4 regions of the Brevibacillus sp. TJ4 genome follow, and region 1 is predicted to be linked to each of the others. Evidence: predicted binding sites of a transcription regulator. Region 1 holds the regulator's gene; each other region holds the start of a gene.

Region 1 (4,378 bases):
CTTGAGCCAAACGGCGAAACACTACCTGGCTGGTATTCTGGCCCATGCGCGTGGTTTTGCGGCGATCACCAACCCGTTGGTGAACTCCTACAAGCGTCTGGTTCCTGGATATGAAGCACCTTGCTACGTGGCATGGTCCGCGAAAAACCGTTCTCCGCTCGTTCGTATCCCGGCGTCCCGTGGCTTGAGCACGCGGATCGAAGTGCGCAACCCAGACCCGGCTGCCAACCCGTACCTGGCACTTGCTGTCATGCTGAAAGCAGGCCTGGACGGAATCAAGAACAAGCTGGAGCTGGCCCCAGCGGTTGATCGCAACATTTACGTAATGAACGAGCAAGATCGCGAGGAAAACGGCATTGCCAGCCTGCCATCTACATTGAAAGAAGCGATCGAGTGCCTGAAAGCCGACCCTGTGATCTGCGAAGCGCTGGGCGAGCATGCACTGATCCACTTCATCGAAGCAAAAGAAATCGAGTGGGATATGTTCCGCACACGCGTTCACGACTGGGAGCGCGAGCAGTACATGAACACGTATTAATAGGCGAAACCCCTTGTGCCGTATGGTGCGAGGGGTTTTTGCGTACGGGCAGTATTCAATTTTCGGCCAAGGTGTGAGATCGCGAAGTGCAAGTCTTCGTTCATTGCACCGAGCTGTTTGTGTATGTCATCAAATGTAAGAATCAATTAAGGATAGAACGCGAAAAGAAGACAACTGAGAAATACAGTGCTGTACGTCCGACTTTTTTGACTTGCTGGTCTTGGTGAAACAAGGTAATGAGCCATACGATAGGTCCGATGGCAATGCAAATCCCACCAATTCATTTTTTCTTCATTGAATAATGTTTGGATATGATTTCAACAAATCAATACAAAGGATGGGGAATCACGAAAACTAAATTGGCGCCAGGTGCAATTCACACACCGGCAATAAAAAAGTCCGCTGGATAAGCGGACCTCTCCTTTATTTTTGTTGGTAGATAAAAGAGCCCTTGGCTGCTCCACGTGTTTGAATGGATATTCTCGTTGGAAATCCTGGCGATGAAATGAAAATTCTGGCTATACTGAACGGCTTCACGCGAAACTCCTTCACGCCATCCAGAATAAGCCAAAAAGAATTTTTGCTGTTGTTTGAGATTGCGAATGTTCCGCCTACTCCTTTCGGGACAAAAAGGATAAACTTTTTCCCAGCGTTCCGATAACTAAAAGATCCTGCGAACGAAAATTTACCCAACTTCATTACACCACCCTTACTAGTTTGTACAGATTATTCCAGGAAAAGGATCGTGCTTGGGTAATAGTTGAGGTAGCTTGCCCATTTTCATTCGTTCAACTTCGATTTAAAAACACACGATGTGTAAACGGAAAGGTGAGCAAGTAGGTTGCGGAGACTGGATCGAGAGCCGCGGTAAAAATGTCGCCAAATCAGGTTGGCACTTCCGTGAATGACCCTGTGGAGAACAACTTGGTGAGGTTATTGCAGGCAAAAGGCATTTCACGCCCTACAGATGGACAGGCAGGTGTACAAGAAGCGAAAAATGACCAAGCTGATGAAGCGGCAGTAGACGTTTGCAACGATTTTGCAAATCATTCGTAGTATTCAAGAGAGGAGGGAAACGCATGGATATCTTGCTGTGGATCGTCATCGTCGCGTTGTTTGCATTAAGTATTGCCGGGATTTTCTTGCCCGTTATTCCCGATACGATTCTGTTATGGGCCGGCTTTTTGCTGTACCATTTTTTTGTGGCGGACCCGGGGGCAGGCTTGCCAGCCTCTTTCTGGTGGGGGATGGTTGGATTAAGCGTATTGTTGTTCGGCGCTGACTTTTTGACCAATATGTATTTCGTCAAACGGTACGGCGGCTCAAAATGGTCATCTTTTGCTGCGGTTTTGGGGATCATCCTGGGGATTTTCATCTTCCCCCCTTTTGGCATGATTATCCTGCCGTTTGTATTCGTAGTCCTGGTGGAATTGTTCGTACAGAACCAACCATTGGAGCGGGCGATCAAAGCAGGCTTTGGCTCTTTGCTCGGATTCCTGGGAAGTGCTGTGGTGAAGGTCGTGCTGCAAATTGCAATGATTATCTGGTTCTTCCTGGCAATCTAGCCGATCCCAAGAGAAAAAACGCCGGTATCCTCATGGTACGAGAGGGTACTGGCGTTTTTTATGTAGCATGTGACTAGTGAAGCAGCCGATATACGCCAATCACTTTTCCGAGAATCGTGACTGACTCGAGGATGATCGGCTCCATCGTCGCATTTTCCGGTTGGAGACGGAAGTGGTTTTTCTCTTTGAAAAAGCGCTTTACGGTCGCTTCGTCGTCCTCGGTCATCGCCACGACGATATCGCCGTTGTTGGCGACGCTTTGCTGGCGGACGATGACGTAGTCACCATCGAGAATTCCCGCTTCAATCATACTGTTGCCGGATACGCGGAGCATGTACACCTTGTCCGACGTGACGATGTTCTCTGGCAGTGGGAAGTACTCTTCCACGTCTTCGATCGCCGTGATCGGAAGACCGGCAGTGACTTTCCCGATGACAGGTACACGAACGACGAGGTCTTCAAAGCTTTCCTGGAAACGATCTTCTTCGGAGAGCAGTTCAATGGCACGCGGCTTGGTCGGGTCGCGGCGAATCAGGCCCTTTTTTTCCAGACGAGCCAGATGGCCGTGAACAGTCGAGCTGGATGCCAGGCCGACAGCTTCGCCGATTTCCCGGACGGAAGGGGGATACCCTTTGTCGCGTACTTCCTTGCGAATAAAGTCAATGATGGCCTGCTGCCTATTGGATAATTTGGACATGGGGGACACCTCAATTTTCTCGAACATGTTTTCTATATTATACCATGGGATCTTGCGTTCGACAAACATAAGTTCGTTTTTTCTCGAAAAAATCAGATCGGAAAAACCGCTTGACATGAACGTATGTTCGCATATATGATTATGACAACGAATAGAACGTATGTTTGCAGGAGGGGTTATCGATGAACGGAGTACGCTCGAACAGCGGGTTGGACAAGAAGGAAGGACGTCGGGGTCGCCTTGGGATTACACGTGGACAAGCCATTTTGTTTTTGCTCTCATTCGCTCTCTTTTTTTACTTGCTGACAGAACTGGTGTTTGCATCTTCCGCAAAGGGCTCTGTCGACCTGCCTGAAGCACCGGTGCAGGCTGAGTCTGTTATGGAAGTGACAGTCGTTCAGGGAGACAGTTTGTGGAAGCTGGCCAACCTCTACAAAAATGATGCCAACCCGGATGTTCCGGAACTGGTGGAAAAGATCAAGGAGATCAACGGCCTCGATGAGGTCATCATCTACCCTGGTCAGACGCTGCGCATCCCGCTGGGGTAATGTGCTCGCGCGCTTGCACGGCTTGCCTCATGTGGTATAATAGAGCGCATTAGTACAGAGGCAGGAGGAACCGGCAGTGGTAACTGACGCGGAAATCAAACGAATCAATGAACTGGCGAAAAAATCTCGCGAAGCGGGTTTGACAGAGGAAGAGAAAAGCGAGCAGAAGCAGCTTCGCCAAAAGTATATCGACGCAGTAAAGCATTCTTTGAAAGCAAATTTGGACTCGATTCGCTATGTGGAGGACCTCGACGAGAAGGGGCCGAAGCATTAAAAGAAAGGCATAGATCGAATGTTGCATGGACTGGCATCCTGGCTCGCAAGCTCGGATGTCTTTTTCCGTCCTGTAATCATGAAAAAGCCACCTTGCGAAAAGGTGGCCAAATGATGTGTGATCTGTCGATGCGTTATTTGCTCAGCGCTTCGACAAGGCTTTGTCCAAATTCTCTTGCGCCTTCTGGTCCATCGCTTGTGATGACATCATCGTACTTGACGACGTGTTGGACGAGGTACTCGACGTTGTTTGCTTTCAATTCGTCAATCATCACGTCTACAGGGTAGCAGGTGCCTTGGCGACCGGAGAGCAGTCCTGTTTTTGCGACTACTACGGAACCGGCGCAGATGCCGCTGACGAGGATGTTTTTCTCGTACGCCTGCTTCAAGTATTGGATCAGCTCTTCATTGCCCCACAGGTAATCGATCGTTCCGGAGCCGCCGATCACGGCTACCACATCGTAGTCGCTGGCAGTTACTTCGGAGAAGACTACTTCAGCAGTCGCTACACCGGCATTGTCGCCTGTAATTTCACCCGTTTTGGTGCTGGCGACCGTTACCGTGACGCCTGCCTTTTCCAGCTCTTCTTTCGGATGATTCAATTCATCCTCATTAAAACGATCCGGCGGGATAATGAGCAGTGCTTTTTTATTCATAAAAAGACCTCCCTTGTCTGGTTCAGATTCAAAGTTTTTGCATTACCTATGCTATACCGAAGTGGACAGGCTGTGAAGAACGCACATTTTTGTACGGTGGT
Region 2 (4,378 bases), 590 kb from region 1:
GGAGCATGCCCAGGCCTTGTTCGATGAACTGATCGCGCAGCCGATCGAGGCTGATCCCGACCGCATACAAAAAATTGCCGCGGTCAACCACTTGTTTCACGATGCCGTCGTAACTGCCTCCCACAATGCCCACATCCACTTCCACATCTCCAAAGTCGTCGTCGTCCCGATCATTTACCGCTCTTTTTTTTCATACGATGCGTTTCAGCTCCGACAATCGCTGCAAGCGCACAAAACGATCTTTGCGGCCATTCAAAACCAAGACCCCGAACGTGCGCGAATCGCCATGCACGAACATATTTTTCAGGGCAGAGACAGTGTGATGAGAAGGTTAAGGAAAGTTTGTGACGAAAAGGAATCCCCAGAATAGGGAGGCAGGCAGATGATTGAGGTTTGTGAAGTGGGGCCAAGAGACGGCTTGCAAAACGAAGCCACTCTCCTGTCAGCCCAGACCAAGGCAGACATGATCGCACGCTTGATCGACTCCGGGATTCGCTACATCGAAGCCGTATCCTTTGTCAATCCAAGGGTTGTCCCGCAAATGGCGGATGCCGAAGTTGTGCTTTCGCTCTTGCCAAAGCGAAAAGACGTACGCTACGCGGGGCTTGTCTTGAGCCGTTCCGGTCTGGAGCGCGCGCTGCAAACGGACGTAGATGTGCTGCATGTCGTGACGACGACGAGTGACACGTTTAATCAGCGCAACGTGAAACGGACGGTCGAGCAGGCTGTCGCTGAACTGACGCCGGTGATCCAGGAAGGCAGGCAATCCGGCAAGGACGTCGTGGGTGTCCTCGGCACTGCATTTGGCTGTCCCTTTGAAGGAGACGTGCCGCTGGCGACAGTGACAAGAGTGGCGGAGAGATTTTTGCAAGCCGGATGCACCGCGCTCACACTCGCGGACACGACGGGAATGGCCAATCCGCTGCAGGTTCAACAGATCGTGGGAGCCTTTTCTACTGCATTTGGCAGCTCCTTGTCATTGGGACTGCATTTTCACAACACTCGCGGTCTTGGTCTTGCCAATGTGCTCGCCGGCTACCAGGCAGGGGTACGGCGCTTTGACGCCTCCCTCGGCGGGCTGGGGGGATGCCCGTTTGCACCGAAAGCAGTAGGCAATGTATGCACCGAAGACATGGTGAACATGTTCTGCGGAATGAACCTCGATACGGGCACGAATCTGCCGAAACTGCTGGAAACAGCAGCCTGGATGGAACGCATAATCGGTCGCCCGCTCGACGGAATGATGCTCAAAGCGGGGATTCAGAAAAATCGCTGACGATCTTGCAGATACGGGAAACAAACAAAAGGAGAGATGTATAATGGAAGAACAGATCAAGGACAAAGTGAAGCAGCAATTTGCCAAAAATGCGGAAAAGTACGTAACCAGCGTCTCTCATGCAAAAGGCAGTGACTTGCAGACAATGGTGGAGTGGCTGCAGCCGCAAAGCGACTGGACTGCGCTCGATGTGGCGACAGGCGGCGGACATGTCGCCAAAACCTTGTCCCCGTACGTGCAGCAGGTTTTCTCAACAGACCTGACACGGGAAATGCTCGCAACGGCACGCAACCATTTGGCCCCAAGCTGCGACAACATCGCTTACGTGGTAGCCGATGCCGAGGAGCTTCCCTTTCTCGATAGCGTCTTCGATCTCGTTACCTGCCGGATCGCAGCCCATCATTTTCCGCATCCCGACCGCTTTGTCAAGGAAGTCCGCCGGGTCTTGAAGCCGGGCGGCAAATTCGTGCTGATCGACAACGTCGCGCCGCAGGACCCGGTGCTGGACCAATTTGTCAATACGATGGAAAAGCTGCGCGATCACAGCCACGGCCGCTGCTATACACTCGCGGAATGGAAAGGCTGGTTTGCGGACAACCGATTGGCCGTCGTGAAAGAAGAAAGCAGCAAAAAGACATACGATTTTCCCGTCTGGGTGCGCCGCACGACAGAGTCCGACGAACAGGTACAAGCGGTCATTGACCACGTATTGAGCGCTGAGCCTCCTGTCGTGGACTACTTCTCGGTCCAGACTGAAAACGGCGAGATCCGCTCCGTGCAAATCGACGGTTGGATGGTCCTCGCAGAAAAGGAATGAATGGGAAGGAGCATATTCCATGTTCTCCGCTGCTACCTTAACTACATTTGTCGTGATTGTACTGGGGCTTTTTTTGATACCGGGTCCTGCTGTGCTGCTCACCGCGACCCGCACAATGCAAGGCGGGAAAAAAGCAGGGATGCTGACCGGCTTGGGGATTGCAACGGGCGATTTTATCCACACCCTGTTTGCCGCAGCCGGGCTTTCCGCAATTCTTGTGACCTCCGCGACTGCCTTTAACATCGTCAAGTATGCTGGTGCAGCCTACCTGGTGTACCTTGGCATCCGGGCGATTCTGGAGAAACCTGCTGACCCGACCCTTCCGAAAGCTGCCTCGGCCACGCCATTGCAAACGTACAGACAAGCCATCCTCGTCGAGGTGCTCAATCCGAAAACAGCACTGTTCTTCCTGGCGTTTTTGCCGCAATTTGTCCATCCCGAACAAGGATCGGCGCTGGTGCAGTTCATGGTGCTGGGCATGATTTTTGTGCTGATGAGCATTACCTATACGACCGGCATCGCCTTGAGTATGACTCTGCTTGGGAAAGTCACGAAGCGATTGAACTGGCTCGGCCGTTGGAGCGGCAAAATGGCAGGTGCGATTTATATCGGTCTGGGCGTAAAGGTAGCTCTGCAAAGCCGGTAGCCTGTGTCCTGATGCGCCTCGTATTGCCATCAGACGACTTGCTGATTGATGACGAGCTGGACGGCGAGAATGTTGTCGATGAGAAAAACGCGTGGTGCCCTTCGCGTAAGACAGTACGCCTTCAGCTTGCCGCCGCTGATCGCAAGCGGCCGGATCGTGCGCTGGGTCGTCTGGCCTGCGCTGCCCATGTAGATGATTTGTATATCCTGATGACGGCTTACTGCGCGCTGAAGCTCTTTTACCATGATGTTCGCCTCCGAACAAGAACATTTGTTTGTATTATAACCAAACATTCGTTCGCAATTCAAGTCGGATCACTCCCCCATTTTTTGGATTTGTAACCGCAAAGCATTGTGGTGCGTATTCGAAGAAAAGGAGTGATCTTCCATATGGCGTTTATCCTTTTGACCCTATTGACCGGGTGGATCTGTATCATTCACTCGAAGTCCCTGTTCGCCAGATGGGTATACGTATGTATCATAGCCGCCGTGATTTGGTTGGGCTCTGAGATTTTGTTTTCCGACGACGAGAACCATTACATTGGGCATTAACCACGCGATAAGGCACAGTACCGGGGTCTGTCTTCATGGAGGGATCGAGCATGAAATGTCCCGAATGTGGGTACGAAATGAACGTCAAGCAAAAACAATGGGACTACCAAAAAGAAAACGGTTATATCATTCATTCCAAGCGACACCACGACATCATTTTTCAGGAAATTGTTGACCACTACTTGCGTCTGCAACGAAACGAGGATGGCGGCAAGCCGTCGTATCATTGGATTATTATCGATGAATGCGAGACGCAAATCAGCGATTGCTCAACTTGCTTTCTTGAGAGCAGCAGGATCAAGCGCCGCGCTGAACAATTGTATCGCGAACGCAATATTGAACTCGCTTTTCCTTTTTAATGAGAAAGTACCTCCCTGTGAAGTGAATTTTTGGAAAGCACTCACACCTCTCTGGGCATCGTGACATATGCTGAAGTGTTAGCAAGGAGGGAACAAGGTGAATAACGACATACGCGAAAACATCCTGTTTGAACACCGTTTCTGGTTGCAAGTGCTCGGCGATCACGGCCGCTTTATTTTTGAGTCGCTCGGCCCCCACGAACAGGCCGAAGTGGAACGGGCGCACTACTTTATCAATGCTTTCGATGACCTGCTGGAGTACGCGCGTAAACAACTGTCCCCTGAGGAAGTGTACGATCTCCACCATCGGGCGTGCGTGCAGGTCGAAAACCTGCGGGAATTCAAGCTGCATCTTCTGGAAAGACATCTCGTAGGAAAAATCTCGCTCAGCCTCTCTCCGACGTTTCTCAACCACATGGTCAATGAGCTAGAGGAATACCAGCGGATTCTCGAAGCCTTCCAGTCAGGCAAACCGCTTGCCCCCGAGCATCCGATCGACATACATCTCCTGTGGCTCCCCGATGCAGCCGGTCATGCTGCTACGATCACCGCTCTGCTCGACATGGTTGAACACGACACGCAGCAAAAGAGCAAACGGTTCACGACTCAATTCGAACATTTCTTCATCAAGGCAGTCGAACTGGCTGGCTACCTGCGTACGAACCTGCAGCATTTCCCCGCTCTGTCGCGCTTCCATCACCAGACCGAAATGGAGATCAAGCTGTTCCA
Region 3 (4,378 bases), 350 kb from region 1:
AGCCACGTCGGACCAGGTGCCGCCGGTGACGGAACTCCCCTATGACTACGCTGCCATGGAGCATGACGTGGTCATTCGACTGGTGGAGGAGCCGCGCCTGCAGTCGCCGATTCGCACGGTAGTCGGGCCGGAGCCACAGGCGTACACGCTGTTTTTCCGCGAAGCGATGGATCGGCAGAGCGTGGAGAAGGTGATCCGCGAACATGCCCGGGGAGCAGTCGGGGAGATGAACTTCGTCGAGCCGGTGTGGGGGTTTCACTGGGTACACGACCAGCAGCTTCATCTGCAGGCAGAGCTGCCCCGGCCATTTACAAAGGAAGACAGTTGGCTGGAGTACCGCATTGACGTAACCGGGGCAAAAACGGCGAAGGGAAGGTCGCTTGGTGAGGAAACGCCGGATTTTTGGGCTGTTGCAATCATGCCTCAGCAGGTGTGGAAAATGTCTGTCGATGGGGCTGAGCGTGAAAAGGTGACAGACTTCTCCGTCTATTACAACATGAATGTGATTGGCCCGGATTCGCGCTACCTGCTGCTCAGCCGCTTCACCGACTACTGCGAGTGCGACGCGCTGTATCCGAAGCTGTATTCGCTCTACGACCTTCAGGAAGGCAGCCTGACCGACTACCCGGTAGAACTGCTCCAGGTGTACACCGGGGAAGGCGACTTCATGGCGGATCGCCGCGGCTTTTTTTACAACTGGCCGGCAGATGGAGGGGAGCCTCCGCAAAGCGAGTGGGTCTCGCGGGTACAGATCGAAGCCCATGTCTACGGAGCGAGTTTCAGCCGTGACCACCGCCATTTGCTGATGGCTGTCGGCAAACCGGAGCAGAAGCAGGATCTGGATTTCCTTCTTTACGATCTGGAAGCGGGCAAGGTCGTCCAGCATCTGAGCGGTGCCGTGAAGGGAGTAGTCCCGATCGACGAGTTGCACAATACGCCTGTGCCGATCCGCTTTGCTGACGACGGGCTGCAGGCTACATTCCGGATGCTGAAAACGGAAGGGGATTGGGCGGAGTTGCGCTGGCGCTACGATTGGAAGACGGGAGCGGTGACGAGCTGGAACCCGCCTGTGCCAGAGGATGCCTGGTCTGACTATGTGCAGTCGGATGACGGGATGTACCAGTTGTTCTTCGGTGGCGGTTTGTATCAGGGATCGCAGTTGGTCATGGAATGGTCCGGAAACGATGGCATCTGGTTGCCCGACAGCCATCTGTTGGCGCTTACGCGTTGGGAGTCGGATGATTGGAGCACACATGCGCTTGCCTTGTACGACGTAGATCGCCGTGAAGAGCGTGTGCTGGCTACGGGCTTGCCGTTCGGTCTGCGTCTGCTCAACGTCACTGACGATGGCAAGTGGCTGTATGTTCGCACGGAGCAGGAGCTGGCGGGATAGGCTGATCGGCTGCTGTGTGCTATGCCAAAAAGGAATCGCAAGCAAACAAAGTCTGGTCGGGTGCGAAAGCCGCGTCTGTCCAGGCTTTTTTCTTTTCGTTTTACCGCCTGGACCTGGCACCTGTCTGGATGGAAAAAAATACAATGTATAATAGGAACATTTGTTTGCTATACTACGGATAAGAAAAGAGAACAGACGTTCTGTTTGGGGGATGGTCCAGGATGGCCAGCGAAAACAACAAGCGGATAGTTTTTCTGATTGACATGCAAAGTTTTTACGCCAGCATCGAGAAAGCTGCCAACCCGCACTTGCGGGAGAAGCCGATCGTCGTCGCCGGAGATCCCGAGAGGCGCAGCGGCGTCATTCTGGCCGCCTGTCCGATCGCCAAAACGTACGGCATCGTCACGGCAGAAGCGCTGTGGCAGGCCCAGCAAAAGTGCCGCCATCTCGTCGTCGTGCGTCCGCGCATGGAAACCTACCTGCGCACTTCGTTGCAGATTACGGGAATTTTTCATTCGTTTACCGACAAGGTGGAACCGTACTCCGTCGACGAGCAGTTCCTGGATGTGACAGGCAGCATCCACCTGTTTGGCGGCGACGTGTACCAGATGGCCGCGCAAATTCGCCAGCGCGTCTGGATGGAAACCGGGGTCAACTGCCGTGTCGGCATCGGAGAGAACAAGGTTCTGGCGAAAATGGCGTGCGACAACTTCGCCAAGAAGCAGGAGGGCGGAGTTTTTTGGCTCAAGCGGGAGGAGCTGGCGGAGACGCTGTGGAAGCTGCCGATTGAAAAGCTGTTCGGGGTGGGGTCGCGGATGAAGCGGCATTTTCACCGCATGGGCGTATACCAGATCGGGCAGTTGGCGGCGCTGTCCCCGGCGGTGATGAGCAAGCGCTGGGGCGTGAACGGGGAAGTGCTGTGGCGAACGGCACACGGACTGGACGATTCCCCGGTGTCGCCGCATGCCCATGATACGCAGAAAGGAATCGGCCACCACATGACACTGCCGCGCGATTACCATACGGCGGCGGAGATCAAGGTGGTGCTGCTGGAGTTGTGCGAGGAAGTGTGCCGCCGGGCGCGGAGCAAGCAACTGATGGGCTCGGTCGTCACTGTCGGCTGTCGCGGCGCTGATTTTGGCGCTCCGGTCGGCTTTGGACGCCAGTTGAAGCTGGCCGAGCAGACCAATGACGGGATGGAGCTGTATGAAGCGGCCTGCCGCCTGTTTGAGCAGCACTGGCAGGGCACACCAGTCCGCAGCGTCGGGGTAAGTCTGGAGCAGCTCGTCCCCGACAATGTGCTGCAGCTCAATCTGTTCACGGATCAGCCGAAGCGGCGCTCGTTGGCCCAGGCGATGGATGCGATTCGCGCCAAATACGGCCATGACGCGATTCTGCGGGCTGCCTCCGTGCTTGGCGCGGGGCAGGCCAAGGAGCGCGCCCGCAAGATCGGAGGCCACTACAAGTGAGCAAACCGGAGCTGCCGATTGAGCAACAAGAGTGTCTGCGTGAACAGGAACTGGTACGCCGGTATATCTTGTTTGGCATTTTGTTTCGCGTCGCCATGGTCGATCTGGAACGGGTGTGCAGCGTGCCGCTGAAGCTCTCGCTTTCCTACGACTGCTTCTTTCAGGAGCTGTCGCGCTGGGCGGAGCGGCAGCACCACCAGATTCGCCGCCTTTTGCGCCAACAGGGCTGCTACGTGGTCAGCGCACGACGGCAGGAGCATCTGTACGTCGTGCAGTACCGGCAGCGCGGCTACTTGCGCGAGGCGGCCTATTCGATTGAAATCCTGCGGGCGGAGTGCCAGGAGCTAATCCGCCTGTGGGTCGTCCGGGCAGGACAGCGGGCGGGAGAGCAGGCGACCTGAGCGAAATCTTCGCGAAAAAGCGGTGATTTGCGCATAACAATGATTGCGAAAAGAAAAAGGAGCCTGTAAACTGGAGGAAGCGAAGAGCAAGCGCTTTCTCTTTTCTTTGCGCTCCCGTCGCCTTCTGGTTGTGTACCAAGTTCGGACGAGAGGAGAGGAGAAATGAAGACGACGATTTATGATGTGGCAGAGAAAGCGGGGGTATCGATATCGACCGTATCCAGAGTGATCAACAACAAGGGCCGGATCAGCAAGAAGACGAAGCAAAAAGTAATGGACGTCATCGCATCACTCGGGTACCAGCCCAGCGTGTTGGCCTCTGCCTTGACAGGAAAGAGGACGCGCACGATCGGCCTGATCATTCCCGATGTGGCCAACCCGTTTTTTGCCGAGGTTGCCAGACGGGTAGAGGACCGCGGCCGGGAGTTGGGCTTCAACCTGTTGATGTGCAATACAGACAACAACCCCGAGACAGAAGAAATGTACCTGTCTTTGCTCAAGCAAAAGAGCGTGGACGGCATTATCATCGGAACGACCACGCGCAACCACAGCGTCTTGAAGGAGCTGTTGCAGGAGCAGATGCCGGTTGCCCTGATCGCCCAGGACATCCCTGAACTGATGATCGACGTCGTGTCTGTCGACGACTATTTGGGCGGGTATCAGGCGGCTTCCCATCTGGTCGAGCTCGGCCATCGGCACATTGCCGTTATGATGGGCAACCTCAACCGGACGAGCGATCGCTACCGCTTCCAGGCGTTTCGGCAAGTGCTCGAGGATAACGGGATCGCACTGGACGAGCGCTTCGTGCTCCAGACGGATTACTCGCTGGAAGGCGGCAAGCGGGCAGCGCTGGAATTGCTGGCGTCCGCGCACAAGCCGACAGCTATATTCGCCTGTTTTGACTTCCTCGCCATCGGCATCTACCAGGCGGCCAAGGAGCTGGGGCTGCGCATCCCGGAAGACCTGTCCGTGGTCGGATTCGACAACACGATCCTCGCCTCCATTACCGACCCGCCATTGACGACGGTGGCGCAGCCGATCGACGAGATGGGACGGCAGGTCATGGACTTGCTGCTGCGTGAAATCGAAGGGGAGAAAAAGACCAAGCAGCGGGT
Region 4 (4,378 bases), 310 kb from region 1:
CCGTGGAACTGCTGAAAGCCTACGGTACGGCTACCGTGCACGAAGCAATGGATCGCAGCGGACTGATGCATCCGTATCTTCGACCCATCTACGATTCCGCGCGGATGTGCGGGACCGCCGTTACGGTGTCGTGCCACCCCGGCGACAATCTGATGATTCACGCAGCGATGGAAATGTGTAAGCCGGGCGATGTTCTCGTGATCACCGTCACGTCGGAGTCGACGGACGGCATGTTCGGCGAACTGCTCGGTGTGTCGGCACAGGCACGCGGTGTGCAAGGGCTAGTCATCGACGCAGGTGTGCGGGATACGACCGAGCTGACAGAATTGCAATTTCCGGTATGGGCAAAAGCGTTTTCGGCAAAAGGCACGGTCAAGGCGACCCCGGGTTCGGTCAATATACCGGTCGTCTGTGCCGGTGCGATCGTGCATCCGGGTGATGTCGTGATCGGTGACAGAGACGGCGTCGTCGTTGTGCCGAAAGCGCATGCTGCAGCAGTGGCTGAGGCAGCACAGGGGCGTACGGAGCGCGAGGAAAAAGTCAGGGAGCGCCTCGCCAATGGCGAACTCGGGCTGGATATATACGGTCTGCGGGAAAAACTGCGCTCACTCGGCGTTGTGTATGTAGATCACCACACGGACAAGGTGGAACGATAAATGAAGCGTGGCAATCAGATTAGTTGGGTTACCGGAGCGGCGGGCGGCATCGGACGGGCCATCAGTGAAAAGCTGGTGGAGCAAGGCAGCCATCTGATTATTAGCGACCTGCACGCAGACGGACTGCAGCGACTGGCGGAACAGCTTTCTACCTCCGGCTTAGAAGTTTTGGCTCTCCCGCTGGATGTGTCGGACCCGTATGCGGTGGCGGAGGGGTCACAGTACATAAAGAGGCACTTCGGCACATTGCATCATCTCATCAACAACGCTGGCATCTCTCCCAAAGCGGCGAACGGACCGATTCCCTTTCAGGACATTTCCCTTGAGGAGTGGAACCGGGTGATCGCTGTCAACCTGACAGGGCCTTTTCTTTGCAGCAAAGCCGCACTGGAGATGATGGTGGAAAACGGGACGGGTTCGATCGTCAATATTTGCTCGCAAGCGGCCCGCACGCACAGTCCGGTTACTTCCGCGCATTATGCAGCCAGCAAATCAGGGCTGTTGGGGTTGAGCCGCAAGCTCGCCGGCGAGTACGGTCCCTCAGGCATCCGCGTCAATGTAGTCATCCCGGGGCGGATTGACACGCCGATGACGCAGAGTGTGGATGAGGAGTTGAGTCGCCAGGCGGCACTGCGGACACCGCTGCGGCGTATTGGCCAGCCCCATGAAGTAGCCAATGCCGTCGCCTTCCTCGTCTCGGATCAGGCAAGCTATATCAATGGAGCCGTTTTGGATGTCAACGGCGGGAGCCTGATGCTGTAGCGAATATCATACGTATAGCCGACACGACAGTGGCTGCTCCGGGCGACAGGTTCGCCGGGCAGACCGCTGTTGTCTTTTTTGTGCAGGTTTGACAATCAACTTATTACATTATAATATTACCAAATGATAGGGTATCGGGCTTTTCTCCGCCCAGAAAATGAATGGCGCGTATTTTGGAACCACGATGACGCTCGTCCGTCATTACGATAGATCAGCCTGTCCATCGTCAAAACATTCCGACAGAAAAAGGAGCCTCTGTATGTCACTACAAAACCTAAGCGACCAGTTACTGCATGAGTTGGGTCGTCAGATCGTTCATGGCGTCTTGCAGCCGGGGCAATCGCTCCCCAAGGTGGAAGACCTCAGTGCCATGAAAGGAGTAAGCCGTACCGTTGTACGTGAGGTGTTAAAAAGTTTGGCTGCACGCCGGCTCATTGAATCGACGACAAAAATTGGCACAAGAGTCTGTCCGCGCTCGAATTGGCAATGGTGGGACCGGGATGTCCTGACCTGGGCATCCGAAGTCGAGGACAACCACGCGTTTTTGACGAATCTGACGGAGGTCAGACTGGCGCTGGAGCCAGCCGCGATGGAATTGGCTGCGCGCAATGCGACGGAGCAGGACATTCAGCATATCCAGGAATGTTTTGAGCGGCTGCAAGCCTCGCTTGACGATGAAGAAGAGTGGGTGAAGGCCGACTACGACTTCCATCTCAGCTTGATCCAGGCGTCCAACAACGAACTGATCATCAGCTTGCTGCAGACGTTGCGGCTGGCGCTGGAGCGAAGCCGCCATACGACCTTTCATGCCATCAGGCAAAGTCCGGCAGAGCCTTTTCCAGGACCGAATGAAGAGATTCTGGATCGGCACAGGGCGGTCATGCAGGCGATCTGTGACAAGGACGGGGCGCTTGCCCGCCAAAAAATGTACGAACTGCTCACCCGCGTCTCCCAGTTGATCACGACGAATCAGCAAGGAAAAACGAAGAAAAGCAAATACTAGGCCTGTCTCCCCCTCCCTCTGCTGGCAGTATCCGCCAACCGGAGGGTATTTTGTTGCTGTTGATAAAACAGCAACAGCGGCATATAATAAGAACATAAGTTCGCTTGTAAAGAAGGGGAGCATATGCCAAGCAAAAAGGATGATCTGTTCGCCTCGATGCGTTTTGTCTTGCCCGAGCAAAAAGAGGCCTACCTGGAGTATGTGGCGGATTTGCAATTGATCCCGCAGCCTCTGCTGGAAGCCGATGAGATCGAGGAAATCCAGCAGACGATCCGCGAGAGCATCCATTTCGGCCAGGCGATTCGCGTGAGCTGGTGGAGACGGACAAAGGGTGAGCTCGGCGTCGCCGAAGAAGCGTGGGGCTGGGTGCGCAAAATCGATCCCTACCAGGGGCAAATCAAGCTGGTCCATGACGAAGAGGTGCACTGGATCAAGCTGGATCAACTGCTGCGGGTACAGACCGTCTAGGCAGCCGTCAAGAAAATACTGGACACCGCCTCATTTTGCCGGGGCAAGCCGCAAAAAACAACGTGCCGCGGTGAAAGTGCCCCGCGCGATCACGAGGCGCCATGAGGAAAGCAAAAATTGAACAAAATCAGCGCTTTTTCGCGTAATCCGGCTTACTGTGGATTTTGCCGGAAAGGGTGTTTCCTTGTATCGTTAGGGTATCTTTTTCATACAGATAGCTGATGATAGGACAAAGGAGATTGTACATGCTCGCACAGGAAATGGGTGTCATTTTCACCAAGCACGCCGATTTGATTACTTCCAAATGCTGGGCGGAATTTTTGCGACAACTGGAAGGCAAAGGGTTGTACTTGGTCATTGAGACGGATACGGTGGGACGGGTGATGAGTCCGTTGGGCGGTCTGATGCCGATGCCGTCAAAAGAAGAGACGCTCCATATTATGACCGAAGACGATTTGCGGCAGCGGGGATTGCCGCCGGGACACCACATCGTAAACCGACGTACAGAAAAGAACGGCATCTCGTAAGCGACTGTGATGCCACACGAATAAACCCCCTCTCGCAAAAAACGTGCGCGGAGGGGGTTTTTGTCGTGTTTGCGGGATCAGGACGGCCCGCTTTTTGTGTCAGGAAAAGACGTTACTCATTGACGACGAAGCGCACCCGCGTGCCATCCGGGTAATCCTCCAGTTGATTGGAGACCCATGCTCCGGCCCCCCGGTTGTCGGAGGGATCGATATAGGAGACGCTTGCGCCTTCTCCTCCTTCCGCACACATCGCCATCGGCCACTCGTCACGGTCATAACCGGGTTTGGTCGGGATGCCGCGCAGCGATTCATCGCGGTTTTCTTCGGCTCCGCTGCGGTCGATTGTGCATACTTCAGAATGACCCTTGGCAATCGCTTCGCGAATATGCGCGGCTGTCTCGGGATAGCGGTCAGCCGGGAATTCGAGCAGCAGCTCGGCCGTTGCCGCAGGAACATCCTGTAGGGGCGGCTGTTCCTGGCCAAACAGGTAGGAACAGATGGCGATCACGACAGCGATCAGGAAGACGAGCAGTTTGTTCGGTTGTTGTTTTCGCTTCTTTCGTTTCTTGCGCACGATTCGGTTCTCCTTATGTCCAACACAGTTGAAAATATTTTAGCTACTTTTTCCAATTATACGCAATTCGACAGCAGATGATCAAACTTTTCCTGTCGAGGAAGGAATATGACGGGCACGAGACAAATAAGAACAAGATGATCCCGGAACGCGTGACCGGAGGCTGGAGAAAAGGGGCGTAAGGATGAGCACAACGATTTTTACAAACGGCAAGATTTACACGGGGGACCCGGACCATCTGTTTGTGCAAGCAGTGGTCGTCAAGGATGGGCTGGTGCACGATCTGGGCAGCGATGCCGACATGCGGCTGCAATGGGGGAGAAGCGATGCCACGATCATCGACCTGCAAGGCCGGACGGCCACAGCCGGACTGATCGACAGCCATCTT

What was found. The regulator LexA, encoded in region 1, represses DNA repair genes until DNA is damaged. The targets are predictions, from matches to a motif close to CGAACATATGTTCG.
Region 2: ACAF76_RS06280 (WYL domain-containing protein) is a predicted target of LexA. The motif match lies at 3,026-3,039, and genes of this name have one in related genera.
Region 3: ACAF76_RS07465 (DNA polymerase IV) is a predicted target of LexA. The motif match lies at 1,547-1,560, and genes of this name have one in related genera.
Region 4: ACAF76_RS07665 (YolD-like family protein) is a predicted target of LexA. The motif match lies at 2,511-2,524, and genes of this name have one in related genera.

What each region holds. Positions count from the first base shown of each region.
Region 1 is NZ_CP185865.1:1,906,657-1,911,034, forward strand. Features, by position in the region: gene glnA (type I glutamate--ammonia ligase) at 1-538, shown strand, start outside; gene ACAF76_RS09295 (DUF456 domain-containing protein) at 1,618-2,103, shown strand; gene lexA (transcriptional repressor LexA) at 2,177-2,800, opposite strand; gene ACAF76_RS09305 (LysM peptidoglycan-binding domain-containing protein) at 2,983-3,348, shown strand; gene ACAF76_RS09310 (DUF896 domain-containing protein) at 3,425-3,622, shown strand; gene ACAF76_RS09315 (DJ-1/PfpI family protein) at 3,756-4,277, opposite strand.
Region 2 is NZ_CP185865.1:1,315,977-1,320,354, reverse strand. Features, by position in the region: gene ACAF76_RS06300 (GntR family transcriptional regulator) at 1-370, shown strand, start outside; gene ACAF76_RS06295 (hydroxymethylglutaryl-CoA lyase) at 383-1,276, shown strand; gene ACAF76_RS06290 (class I SAM-dependent methyltransferase) at 1,320-2,093, shown strand; gene ACAF76_RS06285 (LysE family translocator) at 2,113-2,739, shown strand; gene ACAF76_RS06280 (WYL domain-containing protein) at 2,769-2,984, opposite strand; gene ACAF76_RS06275 (hypothetical protein) at 3,341-3,649, shown strand; gene ACAF76_RS06270 (DUF2935 domain-containing protein) at 3,747-4,378, shown strand, end outside.
Region 3 is NZ_CP185865.1:1,557,383-1,561,760, forward strand. Features, by position in the region: gene ACAF76_RS07460 (hypothetical protein) at 1-1,393, shown strand, start outside; gene ACAF76_RS07465 (DNA polymerase IV) at 1,615-2,862, shown strand; gene ACAF76_RS07470 (hypothetical protein) at 2,859-3,263, shown strand; partial or broken gene ACAF76_RS07475 (LacI family DNA-binding transcriptional regulator) at 3,423-4,378, shown strand, end outside.
Region 4 is NZ_CP185865.1:1,595,948-1,600,325, forward strand. Features, by position in the region: gene ACAF76_RS07650 (4-carboxy-4-hydroxy-2-oxoadipate aldolase/oxaloacetate decarboxylase) at 1-656, shown strand, start outside; gene ACAF76_RS07655 (SDR family NAD(P)-dependent oxidoreductase) at 657-1,418, shown strand; gene ACAF76_RS07660 (FadR/GntR family transcriptional regulator) at 1,678-2,421, shown strand; gene ACAF76_RS07665 (YolD-like family protein) at 2,545-2,889, shown strand; gene ACAF76_RS07670 (hypothetical protein) at 3,135-3,416, shown strand; gene ACAF76_RS07675 (NucA/NucB deoxyribonuclease domain-containing protein) at 3,529-3,903, opposite strand; gene ACAF76_RS07680 (amidohydrolase) at 4,175-4,378, shown strand, end outside.